Regions from separate parts of the Promicromonospora sp. NFX87 genome, predicted to be linked through region 3. Evidence: predicted binding sites of a transcription regulator. Region 3 holds the regulator's gene; each other region holds the start of a gene.
What was found. Region 3 encodes LexA, which represses DNA repair genes until DNA is damaged. Its sites were predicted from a motif close to TCGAACANNTGTTCGA; they were not measured.
Positions count from the first base shown of each region.

Region 1 (6,094 bases), 1.8 Mb from region 3:
GGAGGCCTGGGTCTCGACCCCCCGGCGTCCCCGGTACGCGAGCGCCGAAGGGCTCGGCCAGGCGTTCAACTTCGACCTGCTGGAGGCCGACTTCGACGCCGAGCAGTTCCGGACGATCATCGCCGACAACCTCGCGCTGTCCGCGGCGTCCGGGTCCTCGACGACGTGGGTCTTCTCGAACCACGACGTCGTACGCCACGCCACCCGCTACGCGCTGCCCGCGCGCAACGGCAGCCCGAAGAAGCAGGGCCGCGACTGGCTGCTCTCGGGCGGTACGGAACCCGCCGCCGACGTCGCCCTGGGCCTGCGCCGCGCACGCGCCGCGACACTGCTCATGCTCGGCCTGTCCGGCAGCGCCTACCTCTACCAGGGCGAGGAGCTCGGCCTGCCGGAGGTCGCCGACATCCCCGCGGCGGAGCGCCAGGACCCGGCGTTCTTCCGCAACCCCGGCGTCGACGTCGGACGGGACGGCTGCCGCGTGCCGCTGCCGTGGACCCGGGAGGGCAAGTCGTTCGGCTTCGGCGACAGCGGCGCGCACCTGCCGCAGCCCGCGACCTTCGGCGAGCTGTCGGTAGAGGCCCAGGACGGCGCCCCCGGATCGACGCTGGAGCTCTACCGGGCGGCGCTCGCGCTGCGCCACGAGCTGCAGACCGACGAGACGCTCGAGTGGGTGCCCGGGCGCGCCGACGTCCTGCACTTCACGCGCCCGAACGGCTGGCACGTCGTGACCAACTTCGGCCCGGACGCGGTGCCGCTGCCGGACGGCGAGGTGCTGCTCGCGAGCGAGCCGCTGCCCGGCGGCCTCCTGCCCGGCTCGACGACGGCGTGGGTGCGCGCCGCGGTGTGACGTTCGGCCGGCCGGTCAGCCGCCGGTGTTCGGGGACACCGGGGCGCCGGTCGGCGTCGAGGTGGGCGACACGGAGGGGCTCGGCGACGGTTCGGGGCTCGGCTCGTCGGACGCCGTGGGCGTGGGCTTCGGGGTCGGCTCCTCCGTTGGATCGGTGGTCGGGTCCGACGTCGGAGGCGGCGGGCCGGTGGTCGGCGTCGTCGTCCCCCCGCCGCCCGTGCCGGTGCCGCCTCCGGCGCCGGTGCCCGGGTCGGACCCTGAGCCGCCGGAGCCGCCGGAGCCGCCGGAACCACCGGTGCCCGTGCCTTCGCCCGGTACGCCTTCGCCGCCCTGGTCGGGCTGGCCGCCCGACGGCACCGTCCCGTCCCCCAGCAGGTTCGCGTCCGCGCCGTCCTCGCGAGGTTCGCCCGCCTCGGCGTCGTCCGCATCGCGGGGATCTGTCTCTGGACGCTCGCCGGTACCTGCGTCGTGGGTGTCGTCGGCGGGGATGAGCGGCAGATCGAGGGCCGTGCGCTCGACCGGACCGGTGGTCTCGGCCTCCGGGCGGTCCGCCCACAGCATCGTCAGGCCGCCGATGCCCAGCGCGAAGGCCGCGAGCACCCCGCAGCCGACCGCGACCATGGTCAACCTGCGTACGGCGGTGCCGGGCGCTGAAGGCGATGTGACTGGCTCGGCGGGCGCGGCGGCCGGTGGAGCCGGTACGACTGGTGCGGCCGGGACTGCTGGCGGGACCGGTTGGGCTGGTGCAACTGGTACGGCTGGCGCGACTGGTACGGCTGCTGCGAAGCGGGGCGCGACGACCTCGGCCTCCGATGCGTCCGGCACACCGCCGTCCGGCGGGACGGGCAGCGCAACCAGGTCCCAGGCCGGGCCACTCACCGAACCTGGGGCGAGCTTGCCGAGCTGCGCTGTCTCGAGCTGCTCGAGGTGCCGTGTCGGCCGCGGGTTCTCCCTCACGCGGGAACGATAGCGCCCAAGGGTGAAATGCCGGAATCTCGATGGGGCCGCCGTGGGACGATCCGCCGGTGACGACGACATGGCGGTCCGGACCGGAGCTGTGGCTGGACGACCCGGAGGGCGACGAAGGCCCCGCACCGGAGACGAGCCATCCGGCATTCGCCAGGGTGGCGCCGCCCGAGTTCTACGACAAGGGTGACGAGTTCGCGCCGTTCGGCAACGACTCGGGGTCCGACATGCTGGGCAACGTGCAGGAGTGGTATCTCGACGGAGTGACGGACGACGAGCTGCCGCGGATCGTGATGGGCTCGCTCGGTGACTGGGACACCGAGGGAATCACTGACGGGCTGTGGGCAGGCGACTCGGACTTCATCGACGACTGGTTCGCCGCCTGGGGTGACTCGATTGCCGCTCATCACGTGTATCACGAGACGAACGGGGTGATCGCGGCGGCTGTCGGGCAGTTCAAGGTTCGTGGCCTGCTGCACCCGCTCATGCGGAGGGCTGGTCTCTTCGCGCTGGCCGTCAAGCAGGGCAGTCTCGACGACGGCGAGGCGCGGTATCCAGGCTGGAAACACGCTGCCCGAGCCCGAGCCGGTGCCGAGGCCGTGCGAAGGGTGCTGAGCGCCGCGCCCGTGGTGGGCTCGCCCCTGCACGAGGGTGAGCCCCTGACCGCCGTCCTCGATCGGAAGGTGCCGGACACCCTCGGCGGCGGCCCAGCCGCATGAGCGCGCAACAGGAGCAGAGCGGCATTCCCCCGGCCCTGCGACGCGCGAGACGCAGGGCGATGGTGTCGATGGTGACCGGCGTCGCCACGACACTTGTCGGCGCCGCCGTCTGGCACGCCGGCAGCAAGGGCCAGCTCCTTCTGGTCGCGGGGATCATGAACGGCCAGACCCTCGCCATTCTGCTGTGGCTCGTCGCCGGACTGTCCGTCATCGTGCTGGGCGTGGTCGGGTTTCGGCTGTTCGTCATCGGGTACGAGGCGTTCACCGCGACCATGGCGGCGCTCTTTCTCTGCGCGGTGATCCTGGCCGCCGCCGTCGGCGTCCTCATCACGGGCCTCCTCGCGCTGCTGAGCGCGGAGCGCACGTACAAGACACTGCACGAGCTCGACCGCCCCGCCGGGAGGCAGGTAGTCATCGAGGAATCCGTGTCGTTGCGCGGCAGCACCTCGTGGCGTTTCTACGTGGGCGGGCCGTTCCTCTACGACGAGATCACGGCGCCGACGACCACCGCCGAGTGCGCGGAGCTCAGCAACGCGGGGCAGACCACGTTCGAGTACGGCGAGTACCTGCTGCGGACCGGCAGGGAGGGGAGGGACGTCATCACGTACGCCCCCGAGGGGCGGCTGAGCTGCAACCACGGCGACGCGTCGGAGATGGTTCTCCCGGACTGACTGCCAGGACGAGAACCTGGCGCCCGATCCGGTCGGGTGGGCGGCCTGACCGCTGACGCTTCTCAAGCAGGCCGTAGCGACGCCTGCATGGCGCACTGAAGAGTTATCCACAGATTTCAGATTCGCCCTGCGATGCGTACGCATGTTCGAGATAATGAATGCAGTGATGGTTGGAGAACTAGAGGCAAGCATCGAGACGGCGAGGGGGTGCGCACAGTGGAGCAGACGACGAACAACGGGCCTACCGGTGGCCTGCCCGCTGCCGCCTCGATCGAGGACGTACTGGCCCTGCTCGAGACTGCGACCGCGCAACTGACTACCCTGACCGACCCCGAGACCCTGACCGGGTGGGACGCGCCGAGCATCAGCCGCCTGGTTGAAGCGCACACGAGGATCCGTCGGCTGACCGGCCGCCTGGACGGTGTCCGCTACACCCTGCTGCCCCGCATCGAGAACGAGGGCTCGTGGCGCTCGGGTGGCGCGGCCCGGACGTTCACGACCTGGCTCCGGCTGCAAGAGGGCATCTCCGCGTCCACCGCGGGTAAGGACATGACGATCGCCCGGCGTCTCGCCACTGCGCTGCCCGTGACGCGGGAGCGGCTGGTCGCCGGAACCCTGGGCGCGGATCACGCCCAGGTGATGACCGAGGTTGCACCCACCAGCGAGACCCGTACCGACGCACTGGCGTGGTTGATCGACACCCGTACCGGGCACACCACGACACCGGAGCAGTTCGTCCAGAGCGTGCCGGTCGACTTCCCCGACCCGTCCGAGGACCCCGACGGTGCCCGTACCCGTGAGCTGGTTACCCAGGTCCTGGAGACCGCGGTCGCCGAGGGGACCCTGGTCACCGGTGAGGGCGTGGTGCTGCGGGAGGCCACTGTGTTGAACGCGGACCAGTTCCGGAAGGTGGCGCGCCGGTTCGCGACCATCATCGACCCCGACACCGACGACATCGACGACGACAAAGCCGCCCAGGGCGAGTTCTTCGACCTGGCCAAGACGTTCGGTGGGTACCACGTTGCAGGGTTCCTCACCGATGAGCACGGCCTGCAGCTCACGACCGCGATCAACGCGGTCCTGGGTGCCCCGTCAGCGGAAGACACCCGCACCACGACCCAGCGTCGGGCACAAGGCCTCGCGGATGTGGCGCGGGTGGTGCTGGACACCAACCAGGCTTCCCCGGGCGCGGCGATCGCACCGCACCTGAACGTCACGGTGTCCTGGAACGAGTTCGTCACCCAGGTCACCCGCACCCGGGATGGTCTGTGCCTGACCTGCGGCCAGACCGCACCAGGGCGCGGCAACCGCCCGGGCGCGGGTCCAAGCATCCCGGGCACCAGCACCAGCACCAGCACCAGCACAGGTGCGGGTGCGGACGCAGGTGCGGTGAACGCTGGCCCAACGGCTGGAAGCCCGACCGGAAGCCCGACGGGAAGTGCGACCGGCAGTCCGGGTAACTGGAGTACCGCGGGAACAGTGTCCGGGTTCTTGTCCTCCGGTGGTCCGGTGTTCACCGAGACCGGGGGTCGCGCCCCACGAGCGTTGGTCCGCCGCCTGGCGTGTCACAGCGCGGTCACCCGGATCGTGTTCGGACCCGACGGCGCAGTGCTGGACGTCGGACGCGCCCAACGCACCGTGTCAGGCCAGATGCGCCGCGCCGTCATCGCCCGAGACCAACACTGCGTCTACCCGGGATGTGACCAGCCACCGTCACGATGCGAGGTCCACCACGCCCTCACCCACTGGGCCGACGGCGGCGACACCTCCGTCACGAACAGTGCGTTGCTGTGCTGGTTCCACCACCAGCTCGTCGATACCAAGGGCATCACCATGCACTGGACCGGCAAGCCCACCACGAACACCACGGCCGGTGCCCTGCTGGAGACCGGGTGGGCCTTCACCGACGCCCGCGGCCACCGCATCCGCCTCCCCGAAGCCATCGAAGCCACACCACCACCCACCACCGAAGTCGCCTGACCCGCCAGCCGGACCCGGCAACCCGCCGAAGCCGCCTGACCCACGGATCACGGAGACGGGCCGGCAGACCAGGCGCTCAGCACTGGACTGCCGATTCAGGCACCTACGGAGAGCTTCTAGGCATGCCCGCCGGCCGGGGGGACCGCTTCGTACTCGGACCTGGTAGTCGCAGGACCACATGGCACTTCACGTGCAATCCCGACCTGAACGTCTGCCACCGGAGTCAACAGCCCAGCTTGATCGCCTTCAGGCCCTAACGCCGAAGCGGGTCCGGGAGCGCCGTCCGCGAGGAGATCGCCACGATCGTCAGGCACAGCGCGACGGCGACCGTGCCGAAGCCGAACATCTCGCCGTAGGACCAGGTGTCGCGCAGCCAGGCGAGCGCCATCGGGACGAAGAACCCGATGTAGGTCAGCGAGTAGAACACGGCGGTCAGCCCGGCGAGCCGGCCCGGCCCGGCGATCCGTGCGACCTCGCTCAGCCCGGCCACCAGTGCGAGACCGTAGCCGGTTCCGAGGACCACTGCCGCCACCACGCCGATCGGCAGCGACAGCGCGGTGGACGCCCAGCCGGCGAGCGCCATTCCCGCACCGATGATGGTCAGCGCGACGATGGAGGCACGGGCCGACGATGGCGTGTCGATCCGGCGGGCCACGGTCTGGATGCCAATGGCGCAGCCCAGCGCGAGGATGGCCATGACGCCCGCGAAGGCGATCGGGAAGCCGCCGACCTGGTCGGTGAGCAGACTCGGCAGCACCGCGAACGCGCAGCCGGCGCAGCCGAACACCCAGGGCGCGAGGGGCACGACCACGCGCAGGAACCTGGGGTGCCGGACGGCGGTGATGCGCAGGTCGTCGAGCAGCGGGGCCCGCTCGCCGCGTGGGAGGCGCTGGCGGGTCTCCGGGACGCGG
Region 1 covers NZ_CP183413.1:2,184,309-2,190,402, reverse strand. The annotation lists gene ACNYC2_RS09750 (alpha-amylase family glycosyl hydrolase) at 1-847, shown strand, start outside; gene ACNYC2_RS09745 (hypothetical protein) at 863-1,468, opposite strand; gene ACNYC2_RS09740 (hypothetical protein) at 1,873-2,532, shown strand; gene ACNYC2_RS09735 (hypothetical protein) at 2,529-3,203, shown strand; gene ACNYC2_RS09730 (DUF222 domain-containing protein) at 3,420-5,183, shown strand; gene ACNYC2_RS09725 (MFS transporter) at 5,437-6,094, opposite strand, start outside.
Region 1: the regulator LexA is predicted to act here: its motif matches at 3,338-3,353, upstream of ACNYC2_RS09730 (DUF222 domain-containing protein).

Region 2 (6,094 bases), 1.1 Mb from region 3:
CCGTCTCCGGCGTCGGACCGGGCGTCGACCCCTCGTGGACCGGACGTCGCGTCGCGGCGCACCTCGGCCGCGTGCCCGACGGCGGCGGGTACGCCCGACGCGTCGTCGTCGGAACCGACAAGCTGCACGCGATCCCCGACGGTCCGGACGGCACTCCCCTGGACCCCGCCGACGCGATAGCCATGATCGGCACGGGCCGCATGGCGGTCTACACCCTCGACATCGCGGCCGTGACGGCCGCCGACGTCGTTGTCGTCACCGGTGCCGCAGGCGGGCTTGGCACACTATTCGTGCAGGAGGCGCTCGCTGCCGGGGCGCGTGTCGTCGCCCTGGCGAGCAGCGGGGCCCGGCTGAAGGTCCTGGAAGACCTGCTGGCAGGAGCGGACGCCGGTGCGCGGCTCGCCCTCGTCGACTACTCCGTCCCGGGGTGGACGGACGTCGCACGAGCCGCCCTCTGCGACTCCCCCGCGACGCTCGTGCTCGACGGCGTCGGCGGCGACCTCGGCACCGCCGCCACGGACCTGCTCGACGACGGCGGAGCGGCCGCCACCTCCGCTCCCGCGCGGCTCGTGGCTTACGGTTGGGCGTCCGGCGAGCCCAACCGGTACACGTCCTGGGCGGAGGCCGACCAGATCGACTCCCCGATCGAGGTGCGCTACGCCGTCGGGCCCGACGCTCCCTCGATGCCCGACCAGCGCCCCTACCAGGAGCGAGCGCTGGCCCGGGCGGCGTCCGGCCGGTGGCGGGTCGCGACGCACCGCGTGCCGTTCGCCGAGGCCGCGCGAGCCCACCGCGAGCTCGAGGAGCGTCGCACCACCGGCAAGGTGGTGCTGGTGTGACCGCGACCGTTCCCCCGTCGCCGACGGGCTCTTCCTCGGTCAGTCCCTCAGCCACGTCACCGGCTCCGACGCCGCCTGCGCCGTCGGGCACGCTGGGCCGGGCGGCACAGCGCCTCGTCCTCGCCGGGATGGTCGCACTCTGCTCGCTCGGGGCGTTCGAGGCGCTCGCCGTGTCCACGGCGATGCCGACCGTCGCCGTCGAGCTGGACGGGCTGCGGTACTACACGCTCGCGTTCGCGGTGACCTTCGCGACCAGCGTGGTCGGGATGCTCACGGCCGGGCGCTGGTGCGACCGCAGCGGCCCGACGCCCGCGATGTGGACCGGCGTGGCACTCTTCGTGGTCGGGCTCGTCGTCGCGGGGACGGCCACCGACATCGGCACCCTCGTCGCGGGGCGCGCTGTGCAGGGCGTCGGCAACGGGTTGTACGGCGTCGCGCTGTACGTCCTGGTCGCTCGCGTGTTCGCCGCCGAACGGCACCCCGCCGTCTTCTCGGCGTTCGCCGCGGCGTGGGTCGTGCCCGCGATCGTCGGGCCGGGACTCGCCGGGCTCCTCGTGGACCACGTGGGCTGGCGCTGGGTGTTCCTGGGTGCCGCCGCGCTCACGGTGCCGGCGGCACTCCTGATGCGCCCTGGCCTCACGGCTGCCCGCGGCGACCGGGTGGATCCCGCGGATGGCGGGGTCTCGGGTAGCGGGGTCTCGGACGGTGGGGTCTCGGACGGCGTCGCGACCTCGAACGGCACAGCCTCGGACAGCGCGGTCTCGGAGGACTTGGCTCCGGCCGGCCCGAACCCGAAGGACATGAATGGCGACCGGCGCGACGCGGCCGCCGTCGGGCAACCGGGGCCTCCTCCGCTGCACGCGCTGCGTCTCATCCTGGCCGTGCTGCGGGCCGGGCGCGGGTTGCCGGCCGTCGTGTCGGTGCGGGCCCTGGTGTCGGCGGCGTTCGTCGGCGCGGAGGTGCTGCTGCCCCTGCTCCTGGTGCACGAGCGGCACCTGAGCCCAGGCGGCGCCGGCCTCATCCTGACGGTGGGAGCGCTCGGCTGGTCCGGGGCATCCTGGGTGCGCGGCCGCGACCTTCTGCACCTGAGCCACGCCGGCTACGTGCGGCTGGGCGGAGGCCTGCTCGCCCTGGGGATGATCGGCGCGACCGTCCTCGTACTGCCCGCTGTGCCGGCCGGGGTCGGGATGGCGTTCTGGGTGCTGTCCGGCAGTGGGATGGGCCTGGTCTTCCCCACGCTGTCTGTCCTGACGCTCGAGCTGGCGGCGCCGCACGAGCAGGGCTCGGCCTCGTCGGCGCTCCAGGTGGCCGACGCCGTCGCCGCCGCGATCGCGTCCACCGCGACCGGGGCGCTCCTGTGGGCCCTGCACGACATCGTGGGGCTGCCCGCCTACGCGGCGGTGCTCGGGCTTACCGGTCTGCTCGCGTTGATGACAGTGCTCCTGGCGGGCCGGACACGACTCGTCAGGCAATGAGCGGAGCGAGGCGGCCTGGCCAATCCAGGCCAGGCCGCCTCAGCGGACCGCCTGCTGCGGCGGATCCCGTGGAGTGGGTGCCGTCCGTCGCGGAGAGGCATTCGGTGGGCCTGGTCTGCTCTCGGTGGACTCGGCGGGTCAGGCGGCTTCGGTGGGTTGCCGGGTCCGGCTGGCGACTCAGGCGACTTCGGTGGCGTGTGGTGGTGAGGCTTCGATGGCTTCGGGGAGGCGGATGCGGTGGCCGCGGGCGTCGGTGAAGGCCCACCCGGTCTCCAGCAGGGCACCGGCCGTGGTGTTCGTGGCCGGCTTGCCGGTCCAGTGCATGGTGATGCCCTTGGCATCCACCAACTGGTGATGGAACCAGCACAACAACGCACTGTTCGTCACCGAGGTGTCCCCGCCGTCGGCCCAGTGGGTGAGGGCGTGGTGGACCTCGCACCGTGACGGTGGCTGATCACAACCCGGGTAGACGCAGTGTTGGTCTCTGGCGATCACGGCCCGGCGCATCTGTCCCGACACGGTGCGTTGGGCCCGACCGACGTCGAGGACGGCGCCGTCGGGTCCGAACACGATTCGGGTGATCGCGCTGTGGCACGCCAGGCGGCGTACGAGTGCGCGTGGGGCGCGACCGCCGGTCTCGGTGAATACCGGGCCACCGGAGGACAAGAACCCGGACACGGTCGTAGCCGCGGCGCTCCAGCCACCCGGACCTCCGGTCGGACTTTCGGTGAGGCTCCCGCCAGGGCTTCCACTCGGGCTTCCACTCGGGCTTCCCGCCGGGCTTCCGGCCGCTGGGCCGGTGCTCACCGGCCCTGCACCGACATCCGCACCCGAGCCAGCGCTAGTGCCAGTGCCAGTGCTGGTGCTGGTGCCAGTGCTGGTGCTGGTGCCAGTGCTGGTGCTGGTGCTGGTGCTGGTGCCAGTGCTGGTGCCAGTGCCAGTGCCAGTGCCAGTGCCCGGGATGCTCGGGCCCGCGCCCGGGATGCTTGGACCCACGCCCGGGCGATTGCCGCGGGTGGGTGTCGCCTGGCCGCAGGTCAGGCACAGGCCGTCCCGGGTCCGGGTGACCTGGGTGACGAACTCGTTCCAGGACACCGTGACGTTCAGGTGCGGTGCGATAGCAGCACCTGGGGAGGCCTGGTTCGTGTCCAGCACCACCCGCGCCACATCGGCCAGGCCCTGTGCGCGACGCTGCGTCGTGGTCCGGGTGTCCCCGGCTGACGGGGCACCCAGGACCGCGTTGATCGCGGTCGTGAGCTGCAGGCCGTGCTCATCGGTCAGGAACCCTGCAACGTGGTACCCGCCGAACGTCTTGGCCAGGTCGAAGAACTCGCCCTGGGCGGCCTTGTCGTCATCGAGGTCGTCGGTGTCGGGGTCCGTGATGGTCGCGAACCGGCGCGCCACCTTCCGGAACTGGTCCGCATTGAGCACACCTGCCTCACGCAGGACGACGCCCTCACCCGTGACCAGGGTCCCCTCGGTGACCGCGCCCTCCAGCACCTGGGTGACCAGCTCACGGGTCTGGGCACCGTCGGGGTCGTCTGCCGGGTCGGGGAAGTCGACCGGCACGGACTGGACGAACTGTTCGGGTGTCGTGGTGTGCCCGGTACGGGCGTCGATCAACCACGCCAGTGCATCCGTGCGGGTCTCGCTCGTCGGTGCGACCTCGGTCATCACCCGGGCGTGATCCGCCCCGAGGGTTCCCGCGACCAGCCGCTCCCGGGTGACGGGTAGTGCGGTCGCGAGACGGCGGGCGATCGTCATGTCCTTACCCGCGGTGGAGGCGGAGATGCCTTCGCGCAGCCGGAGCCAGGTCGTGAACGTGCGGGCCGTGCCACCGGAGCGCCACGAGCCCTCGTTCTCGATGCGGGGCAGCAGGGTGTAGCGGACCCCGTCCAACCGGCCGGTCACCCGGCGGATCCGGGTGTGCGCCTCGGCCAGGCGAGTGACCGTCGGGGCGTCCCACCCGGTCAGGGTCTCGGGGTCCGTCAGGGCGGTGAGGTGGTCTATCTCGTTCTCGATCCGAGCCAGCACGTCCTCGATCGAGGCGGCAGCAGGCAGGCCACCGGTGGGCCTGTTGTTCGTCGTCTGATCCACCGTGCCCACCCCCACCCGACTCGCTCACTTGCCTCTAGTTCTGACTTCCTCGCTGCACCCATTATCTCGAACACACGTGCGGTCTGCTTGCCGGATTTCAAATCTGTGGATAACTCTTCGAAGGCCACCCCGGACCTCAACCACCCCACCGGAGACCCCGCAGGCGCCCACCCTCAGGCGCGACCTCGCGTCCCGCCCTCCTTCGGGCGAGGCTGTGCTCATGGACGAGTTCACCGACTACATCGCGAGCCTCGACGGCGCGGTCCGGGACGCCGTCGAGCATGTGCGGGCGAGGGCGCTGGAGCTCGTGCCCGACGCCGAGGAAGGCATGAGCTACGGCATGGCCGCGCTGCGCTATCGGGGCAGCCCGCTCGTGTCGGCCCGGGCCACGGCGAAGCACATCGGGCTGTATCCGTTCAGCCCTCCCGCGATCGAGGCGCTCGAACCCGACCTGGCCGGCTTCTCGACGTCGAAGGGGACCATCCGGTTCACGTCCGACCGTCCGTTGCCCGACGACGTCCTGGACCGGCTGATCCTGTTCCGCCGCGACGAGATAGACGCGATGCACTCGCGCTGACGATCGGTCGTGCCGCGGTGACCGACGGGGTGCCGCACCCCGCCGGTCACCGCGCCCGTCACCGCGCCCGTCACCCAGCTGGTCAGCGCGGCGTCCCGCCCGTCTCCAGGACGCTCGGCGCGCCCGCGGTCAGCGCCAGCACCACGCGGTGAAGCACCCAGACGACCGCGAGCGCCGTCCCGATCGTCGGTGCCCCTGCCTGCCAGAGCAGGTAGCTGACGCCGCCGAAGAGGAGTGCCTCGAGTGTGACGCGGGCCGACGGCGGGATGGTGACCCGGGCCTTGGGCGAGAGGAACGTGCCCCAGATCGCGATGACGGTGGCCGGGGCGAGGATGACGAACAGGATCCGCCATCCGCCGTCGGACAGGGTCCAGCCCGCGTAGCCGGCGCCGGCGAAGAGGGCGAGCTCGAGGAGGAGACGGACGAGGAGCGCGGTTGTTCTCACGGGCGCAGAGTATGGCGTTCGGTGAGTACGGCCCAGGGCATAATGCCCGGCGCGAGGCCTTGTGCGCTGTCGCTGTCACATCTGGCGACCGTCCCTCGTCATAGGGGGTATGACGCGAGAGCATGTGCTCATGACGGACCCGGAGACCTCCCAGGACGGCGACCCGCAGGACAGTCACACGCAGGACAGTCACGCACAGGACTCGCCCCAGCCGCCCGGTACGCGGCTCGACGGCGCCGCCCTGGACCGGCTGCGCCCTCTGGCGTTCAGCGTCGCCTACCGGATGCTCGGCAGCGTGGCCGAGGCGGAGGACGTCGTCCAGGAGGCGTTGCTGCGGCTGTCGCAGACCGAGGGGGTGCGTAACCCAGACGCGTTCGTGACCACGGTGACGACGCGGATCGCCATCGATGTGCTGCGTTCGGCCCGGGTGCGGCGTGAGTCCTACGTCGGTGAGTGGCTGCCGGAGCCTCTGGTGGGTCCTGTGCAGTCGAACCTGCCGGTCGCCATGGCGTCCGCGCCGCCGGACGCCGCGGCGCACGCCGAGCTGGCAGACGACCTCTCGACGGCGTTCCTCGTGCTGCTGGAGAGGCTCACCCCTACGGAGCGTGCGGCCTTCCTGCTGCACGACGTGCTGGGCTACTCCCACACCGAGGCGGCAGGC
Region 2 covers NZ_CP183413.1:2,863,283-2,869,376, forward strand. The annotation lists gene ACNYC2_RS12875 (alcohol dehydrogenase catalytic domain-containing protein) at 1-839, shown strand, start outside; gene ACNYC2_RS12880 (MFS transporter) at 836-2,314, shown strand; gene ACNYC2_RS12885 (DUF222 domain-containing protein) at 2,492-4,411, opposite strand; gene ACNYC2_RS12890 (iron chaperone) at 4,632-4,988, shown strand; gene ACNYC2_RS12895 (YrdB family protein) at 5,071-5,433, opposite strand; gene ACNYC2_RS12900 (sigma-70 family RNA polymerase sigma factor) at 5,564-6,094, shown strand, end outside.
Region 2: the regulator LexA is predicted to act here: its motif matches at 4,478-4,493, upstream of ACNYC2_RS12885 (DUF222 domain-containing protein).

Region 3 (6,094 bases):
CACATCGGTGTGCGGTCCATTGGCTTGTCGTGCGAGGCGCTCATGTATCTGAGGTGCGCCAACGGCGCCGACAGCGTCGAGCATCCGTAGGCACTATCGGTCATTCCCGAGCGTTCAAACCGTGTCACGAACTGTGTCATCGCGGGTCACCTATCCCTTTGCTAGGCGCCTCGCGAGACAACAAAAGCCGCCGACCAGGTCAGATACCTGGTCGACGGCCTCGGCCGAACAGTCTCAGCCGGACTTGCGGCGGAACATCTTCTGCACGGGGCCCGTCGTCTCCGAACCGTGCACCGCACCAGTGTTCACATCGCCCGCGGAGGTCCGGCTCCGAGCCGCATTCTTGCGGTCCAGAGCTTCCTTGAACTTCGCCTTCGCGTCCGTGCTCGGCGCTGTCGCGACCTTGGGCTCTTCCGCGCCCTTGGTCTCGGCTACCTCGGCATTGGGCTTGTCGTCCGTCACACCGATCACCTCCTCTTGTTCCGGGGGTCCCTCGATCGGGTCCGTCGTCGGCCCCAGCCTGCACCACGGCACAGCCAGGTGCCAACATTTTTGGATTCCACCGAGGCAACTCCGGCCGACGACGGCGCGGCGGCCCCACGACGCCCTATGCCTGGGCGGCCGCCCGCTCGGCGCGCTCCGCACGGAGCGAGGTGATCGCGCTCTCGAAGTCCTCGAGCGAGTCGAACGACTGGTAGACGCTCGCGAACCGGAGGTAGGCCACCTCGTCGAGCTCGCGGAGCGGGCCGAGGATGGCGAGGCCCACCTCGTACGCGTCGATCTCCGCGCTGCCGTTGCTCCGCAGGGTCTCCTCGACACGCTGGGCCAGGATCGCCAGGTCGTCGTCGCTCACCGGGCGCCCCTGGCACGCCTTGCGCACACCCGCGGCGACCTTGTCGCGGCTGAACGGCTCCGTGGCGCCGGAGCGCTTGACCACGGACAGGCTCGCGGTCTCCACGGTGGTGAACCGTCGGTTGCAGTTCGGGCACTGCCGTCGGCGCCGGATCGACAGGCCGTCGTCGGCGGTCCGCGAGTCCACCACACGCGAGTCGGCGTGGCGACAGAACGGGCAGTGCATGCTCACTCCTGCGTGGTCGACCATCGACCGGAGGCCTCCGGTCGCGCCCCGACCGTAAGCGGGCAAACCACCCCCTTGCAACATAGCCGCAACATTCGTCGGCGAATCGAGGCCTTTCGTCACTCCTTGGGCAGGAGCAGCAGCTCCCCGACGCGCAGCGTGCCGGTCGACATCTCGTTCAGCTCCTGCAGCCGGCCGACCGCGTGCCGCACGTCCTCGCCGGGCCTCGCGACCTCCTGGGCGAAGCCCCAGAGCGTCTCTCCCGGCTGCACGGCATGCACCCGGACCTCGGTGGGTTCTCCCGGGGAGCTGGCGACCGCCGTCGCCCCCCACGTGACCATCGGCGCGAGCAGGAGCATGGCCAGCAGCACGAGGACCACGCGGCCACGCCGCGTGAGCCGCAGGCCGGCCAGGCCCAGCCGGTCGGCGATCGTGCGCCCTTCCGCCGGGGCGTACGCACGGAGCGCAGCCGGTCCGGCCGCCGGTGCGTACGCCCGGCCATACGACGGCGCATACGCCTGTTCATACGTCGGGGTGTACTGCCGCAGCGGGATCACGTCCCCCATGGCCCCTCCTCGAGGTGCAGAGCTTCTGTCGTTCATACAAGCGTTCGTCGAACGCCCGTACCATTGTGTAGCACGGGACACCGTCCATGTCGAGACACGCTCGAACATTCGTTTGAGCCGAGCGCGTTTGTGACCTAGAGTGGGTAGCGCACAGGAGAACATTTGTCGGAACGGGAGGGGCACGGGCATGACGGGACGGGACGGGACCAGCGACACGAGAGCCGTCGACACGGCAGCCTCCGGCGTCGCCACGCTGGACACGCCGGCCGACAAGGCGGTCGCTGACGTGCACACGATCTCGCCGACAGACCGCCTCACCGAACGGCAGCGCCTCGTGCTGGACACGATCCGGCAGTCGTTCGAGACGCGGGGCTACCCGCCGTCGATGCGTGAGATCGGCGAGGCCGTCGGGCTGGCCAGTCCGTCGAGCGTCAAGCACCAGCTCCAGATGCTCGAGAAGAAGGGCTTCCTGCGCCGCGACCCCAACCGGCCGCGTGCCATGGAGCTCGTGGAGCCGATGGCCGAGCAGGTCGACAAGCCGACCCGCGGCGAGATCCACTGGCCCGAGCCGCGCCGTAGCGGCCAGGTCCACTGGGGCGGCTCGGTGCCCGACGACGCCAGCACTCCCCCGCCGTCGTACGTACCGCTCGTGGGCCGTATCGCGGCCGGTGGCCCGATCCTCGCCGAACAGGTCGTCGAGGACGTGTTCCCGCTCCCCCGCCAGCTGGTGGGTGACGGCGAGCTGTTCCTCCTCAAGGTCGCCGGCGACTCGATGGTCGACGCCGCGATCTGCGACGGGGACTGGGTGGTCGTGCGCCAGCAGAACGTCGCGGAGCAGGGCGAGATCGTCGCCGCCATGATCGACGGCGAGGCCACGGTCAAGACGTTCAAGCAGACCGACGGTCATGTGCTGCTGCTGCCGCAGAACCCGGCTTACGAGCCGATTCCCGGCGACGAGGCCCAGATCCTCGGCCGCGTGGTCGCCGTCCTCCGCAGCCTCTGACAAGACCGCGAAGTAGAGCGCCTGTCCGCCCTGCGCAACGCTCAGCGTGCGTAGGGCGGACAGGCGCTCTACTTCGCGGTGCCGTCAGAAGCCGAACCGCCTCTGCACGGCCCGCACGTTCTCTGCCGAGGCACGAAGGCCCGCCAGCTCGTCATCGGACATCGGCACCCGCACGTTGTCCGTGACACCCCGCCGGTCCACGAGCGACGGCACGGACAGGCACACGTCGCTGATGCCGTGGTAGTCGTCCAGCAGCGAGGACACCGGCATGATCCGGCCCTCGTCCTTGAGCACCGCCTCGATGATGCGGGTAGCGGCCAGGCCGACGGCGTAGTTGGTCGCCCCCTTGCCGGAGATGATCCGGTACGCGGAGTCCACGACCTCGCGGTGCACCTCCGTACGGACCGCCGCGTCGAGCGGCGGCTTGCCGCCCAGCGGCTCCCAGTCGAGCAGCGGCATGCCGCCGATCGACGCCGAGCTCCACAGCGCGATCTCCGAGTCGCCGTGCTCCCCGGCGATGTACGCGTGCACGTTCCCCACCGCCACGCCGCAGCGCTCGGCGAGCACCACGCGCAGCCGGGAGGAGTCCAGGACCGTACCGCTGCCGAACATCCGCTCGCGCGGCACTCCGGAGATCTTGAGCGCCGCGTAGGTCACGACGTCCACCGGGTTCGTCACCATGACGTACGTGGCACCCGGCGCGACCTCGACGAGGCCGGGCAGGATGTCGCGCATCAGCCCGATGGTTCCCTCGGCGAGGTCGAGCCGCGTCTGCCCGGGCTTCTGCTTCGCCCCTGCGGTCACGACCACGACGTCGGCTCCCGCGCACACCGCAACGTCGTCCGAGCCGATCACCTGCGCCTGGGGCGTGAACATGAGGCCGTGCTGGAGGTCGAGCACCTCGGCCTCGACCTTCGCCCGGTTGACGTCGTGCAGGGCGATGGTCCGCGCCGAGCCCCGCGCGAGCGCGGCGAAGGCCAGCGTGGAGCCCACAGCGCCCGCGCCCACCACCGCGAGCTTGGTGGTACGGGCATTGGAGGGACGTACGGCCGGGATGTCCGAAAGGGCTGCCATGCCCCCAGGTTAGGTGTCGAGCCTCGCCAGCGCGGCGCGCACCAGCGCCGAGTCTGTGGTCGGCCAGAACCCCGGCATCGAACGGGTGAGGAACGAGGCGTAGCGCGCGGTCGCGAGGCGCGGGTCCAGGACGGCCACCACTCCCCTGTCGTCCATGCTCCGCACGAGACGCCCGGCACCCTGCGCGAGCAGCAGCGCCGCGTGCTGCGCGGACACCGCCATGAACCCGTTGCCGCCCGCCTGCTCCACGGCCTTGGCGCGGGCGGCCTTGACCGGGTCGTCGGGGCGCGGGAACGGGATGCGGTCGATCAGCACGAGCTGGCACGACGGCCCGGGCACGTCCACGCCCTGCCACAGGGACAGCGTGCCGAACAGGCAGGCCTCCGGATCCTCGGCGAACTCGCGCACGAGGGTGGGCAGCTGGTCGTCGCCCTGCGCCAGGATCGGGAAGTCGAGCCGCTCCCGCATGGCCTCCGCCGCCGCGTTCGCCGCACGCCGGGACGAGAACAGGCCGAGCGTGCGGCCGCCGGCGGCGGTGATCAGCTCGGCGATCTCGTCGAGCTGCGCCTCCGTCGTCGGCTCGCGGCCCGGCGCCGGGAGGTGCCGCGCGATGTACAGGATGCCCTGGCGCGGGTAGTCGAACGGGCTGCCTGCGTCGAGGCCGTGCCACGGCGGGGCGTCCTCGCCCTTGAGGCCGAGCGTGCCGGCCACGGCGTCGAACGTGCCACCCAGAGCCAGCGTGGCCGAGGTGAAGACGCCCGTCGCCTCGCCCAGCAGGTGCATCCGGATCAGGCCCGCCACGTGCAGCGGCGCGGCGTGCAGCCGCGTCACGTTGTCGGCGAACCCGCCCCAGTTGTTGTCCGGGCGCGAGCACCACAGCACGTCGGCGGTCGTGTCCTGGAACGACATACGTTCCGCCGTCTCGAAGAGCTGCAGCATGGCGCCCTGGGCCATCTTCAGGCCGGGCTCGGGCTGCGCCGGAGCCTGTCCCTTGCCGCCGCCCGCCTCCGGCTTCAGCGTGCTCAGCACCTCGCGGGCGGCGTCGCGCACCGCGCCGACCGCCAGGCGCAGCTCGTCGGGCAGGCCGTTCGGGAACCGTTCCGCCGGGGCCGTCACCAGCAACGTCCCCAGCGCCTGCGCGGCGGCGTCCAGGGCGTCAGTGTTGGTGCCCGCGTGCCGCCGTGCCAGACGTGCGGCGTTCTCGACCGAGGCCATGGACAGGTCGACGGTCGCCGAGGACGTGACCCGGTCCGTGAGCTCGTGCGCCTCGTCCACCACCACGACGTCGTGCTCCGGCAGGATGCCCGGGCTGCCCGTGGCCGCGATGCCGAGCATCGCGTGGTTGGTCACCACCACGTCGGCCTCCCGGGACGCGGCGCGCGCCTTGTCGGGGAAGCATTCGGCGAGCATCGGGCACTTGCCGCCCAGGCACTCCATCGCCGTGACCGAGACCTGGCGCCATGCCCGGTCCGGCACGCCCGGCACGAGGTCGTCGCGGTCGCCCGACTCCGTCTCGTTCGCCCACTCGTGCAGGCGGCGGACGTGGTCGGCGAGCGTTGCGCCGTCGTCCCTGCGCCGTCCGCGAGCGCCGCCCGAAGCCGCGGGCTCCTCGGTGCGCGGGTGGTCCTCGCCGCCGGGCAGGTCGAACAGGGTGGGCTCGTCGACCGGGTAGCCGCCGCCGACCTTGTGCACGCAGAGGTAGTTGTGCCAGCCCTTGAGCAGTGCGATCTTCGGTTCGCGCGGGAGCTGCGGCGTCACGGCCTTGGCCACGAGCGGCAGGTCGCGCGTGATGACCTGGCGCTGGAGGGCCAGGGTTGCCGTCGAGATGATGACCTTGCTGTCGGCGGCGACCGCGTGCCGGACGGCGGGCACCAGGTAGCCGAGCGACTTTCCGGTGCCGGTACCCGCCTGGACGAGCAGGTGCTCACCCTTCTCGATGGCCTCGCCGACGGCCACGGCCATGCGGTGCTGGCCGTCCCGGCGCCCACCACCCAGCTCACCGACGGCGAGGTCGAGAAGCTCCTCGACATCGGGAATGTCGGTGGTTTCGGGAGGCGCGTCGGAAAGGCTGGTCACACGCTCGATCCTAGGCCGGACCACCGACATGCACCCCATCTCGTCCACAGGTGCCGGCGGCCGGCCGAGGGGTTATCCCTTCACCGCGCCGCCCAGTCCGGCGCCGCTGAGGAACAGGCGCTGGAAGGCGAGGAAGAGGGCGATCGGCAGCACCGTGGAGATCGCGAGCGCCGCGAGGAACACGTCGAGCTCCAGGTAGGGGGCGATGGCGGGCAGCCGGACGGAGAGCGGCTGGTTCTCCGGGTCCGGGAGCACGAGCAGCGGCCAGAGGTAGTCCTTCCAGGCGGCGATGACGGC
Region 3 covers NZ_CP183413.1:4,005,698-4,011,791, forward strand. The annotation lists gene ACNYC2_RS18005 (helix-turn-helix transcriptional regulator) at 1-140, opposite strand, end outside; gene ACNYC2_RS18010 (DUF5302 domain-containing protein) at 235-462, opposite strand; gene nrdR (transcriptional regulator NrdR) at 608-1,078, opposite strand; gene ACNYC2_RS18020 (LysM peptidoglycan-binding domain-containing protein) at 1,198-1,644, opposite strand; gene lexA (transcriptional repressor LexA) at 1,832-2,647, shown strand; gene ACNYC2_RS18030 (L-lactate dehydrogenase) at 2,732-3,721, opposite strand; gene ACNYC2_RS18035 (ATP-dependent DNA helicase) at 3,731-5,827, opposite strand; gene ACNYC2_RS18040 (carbohydrate ABC transporter permease) at 5,870-6,094, opposite strand, start outside.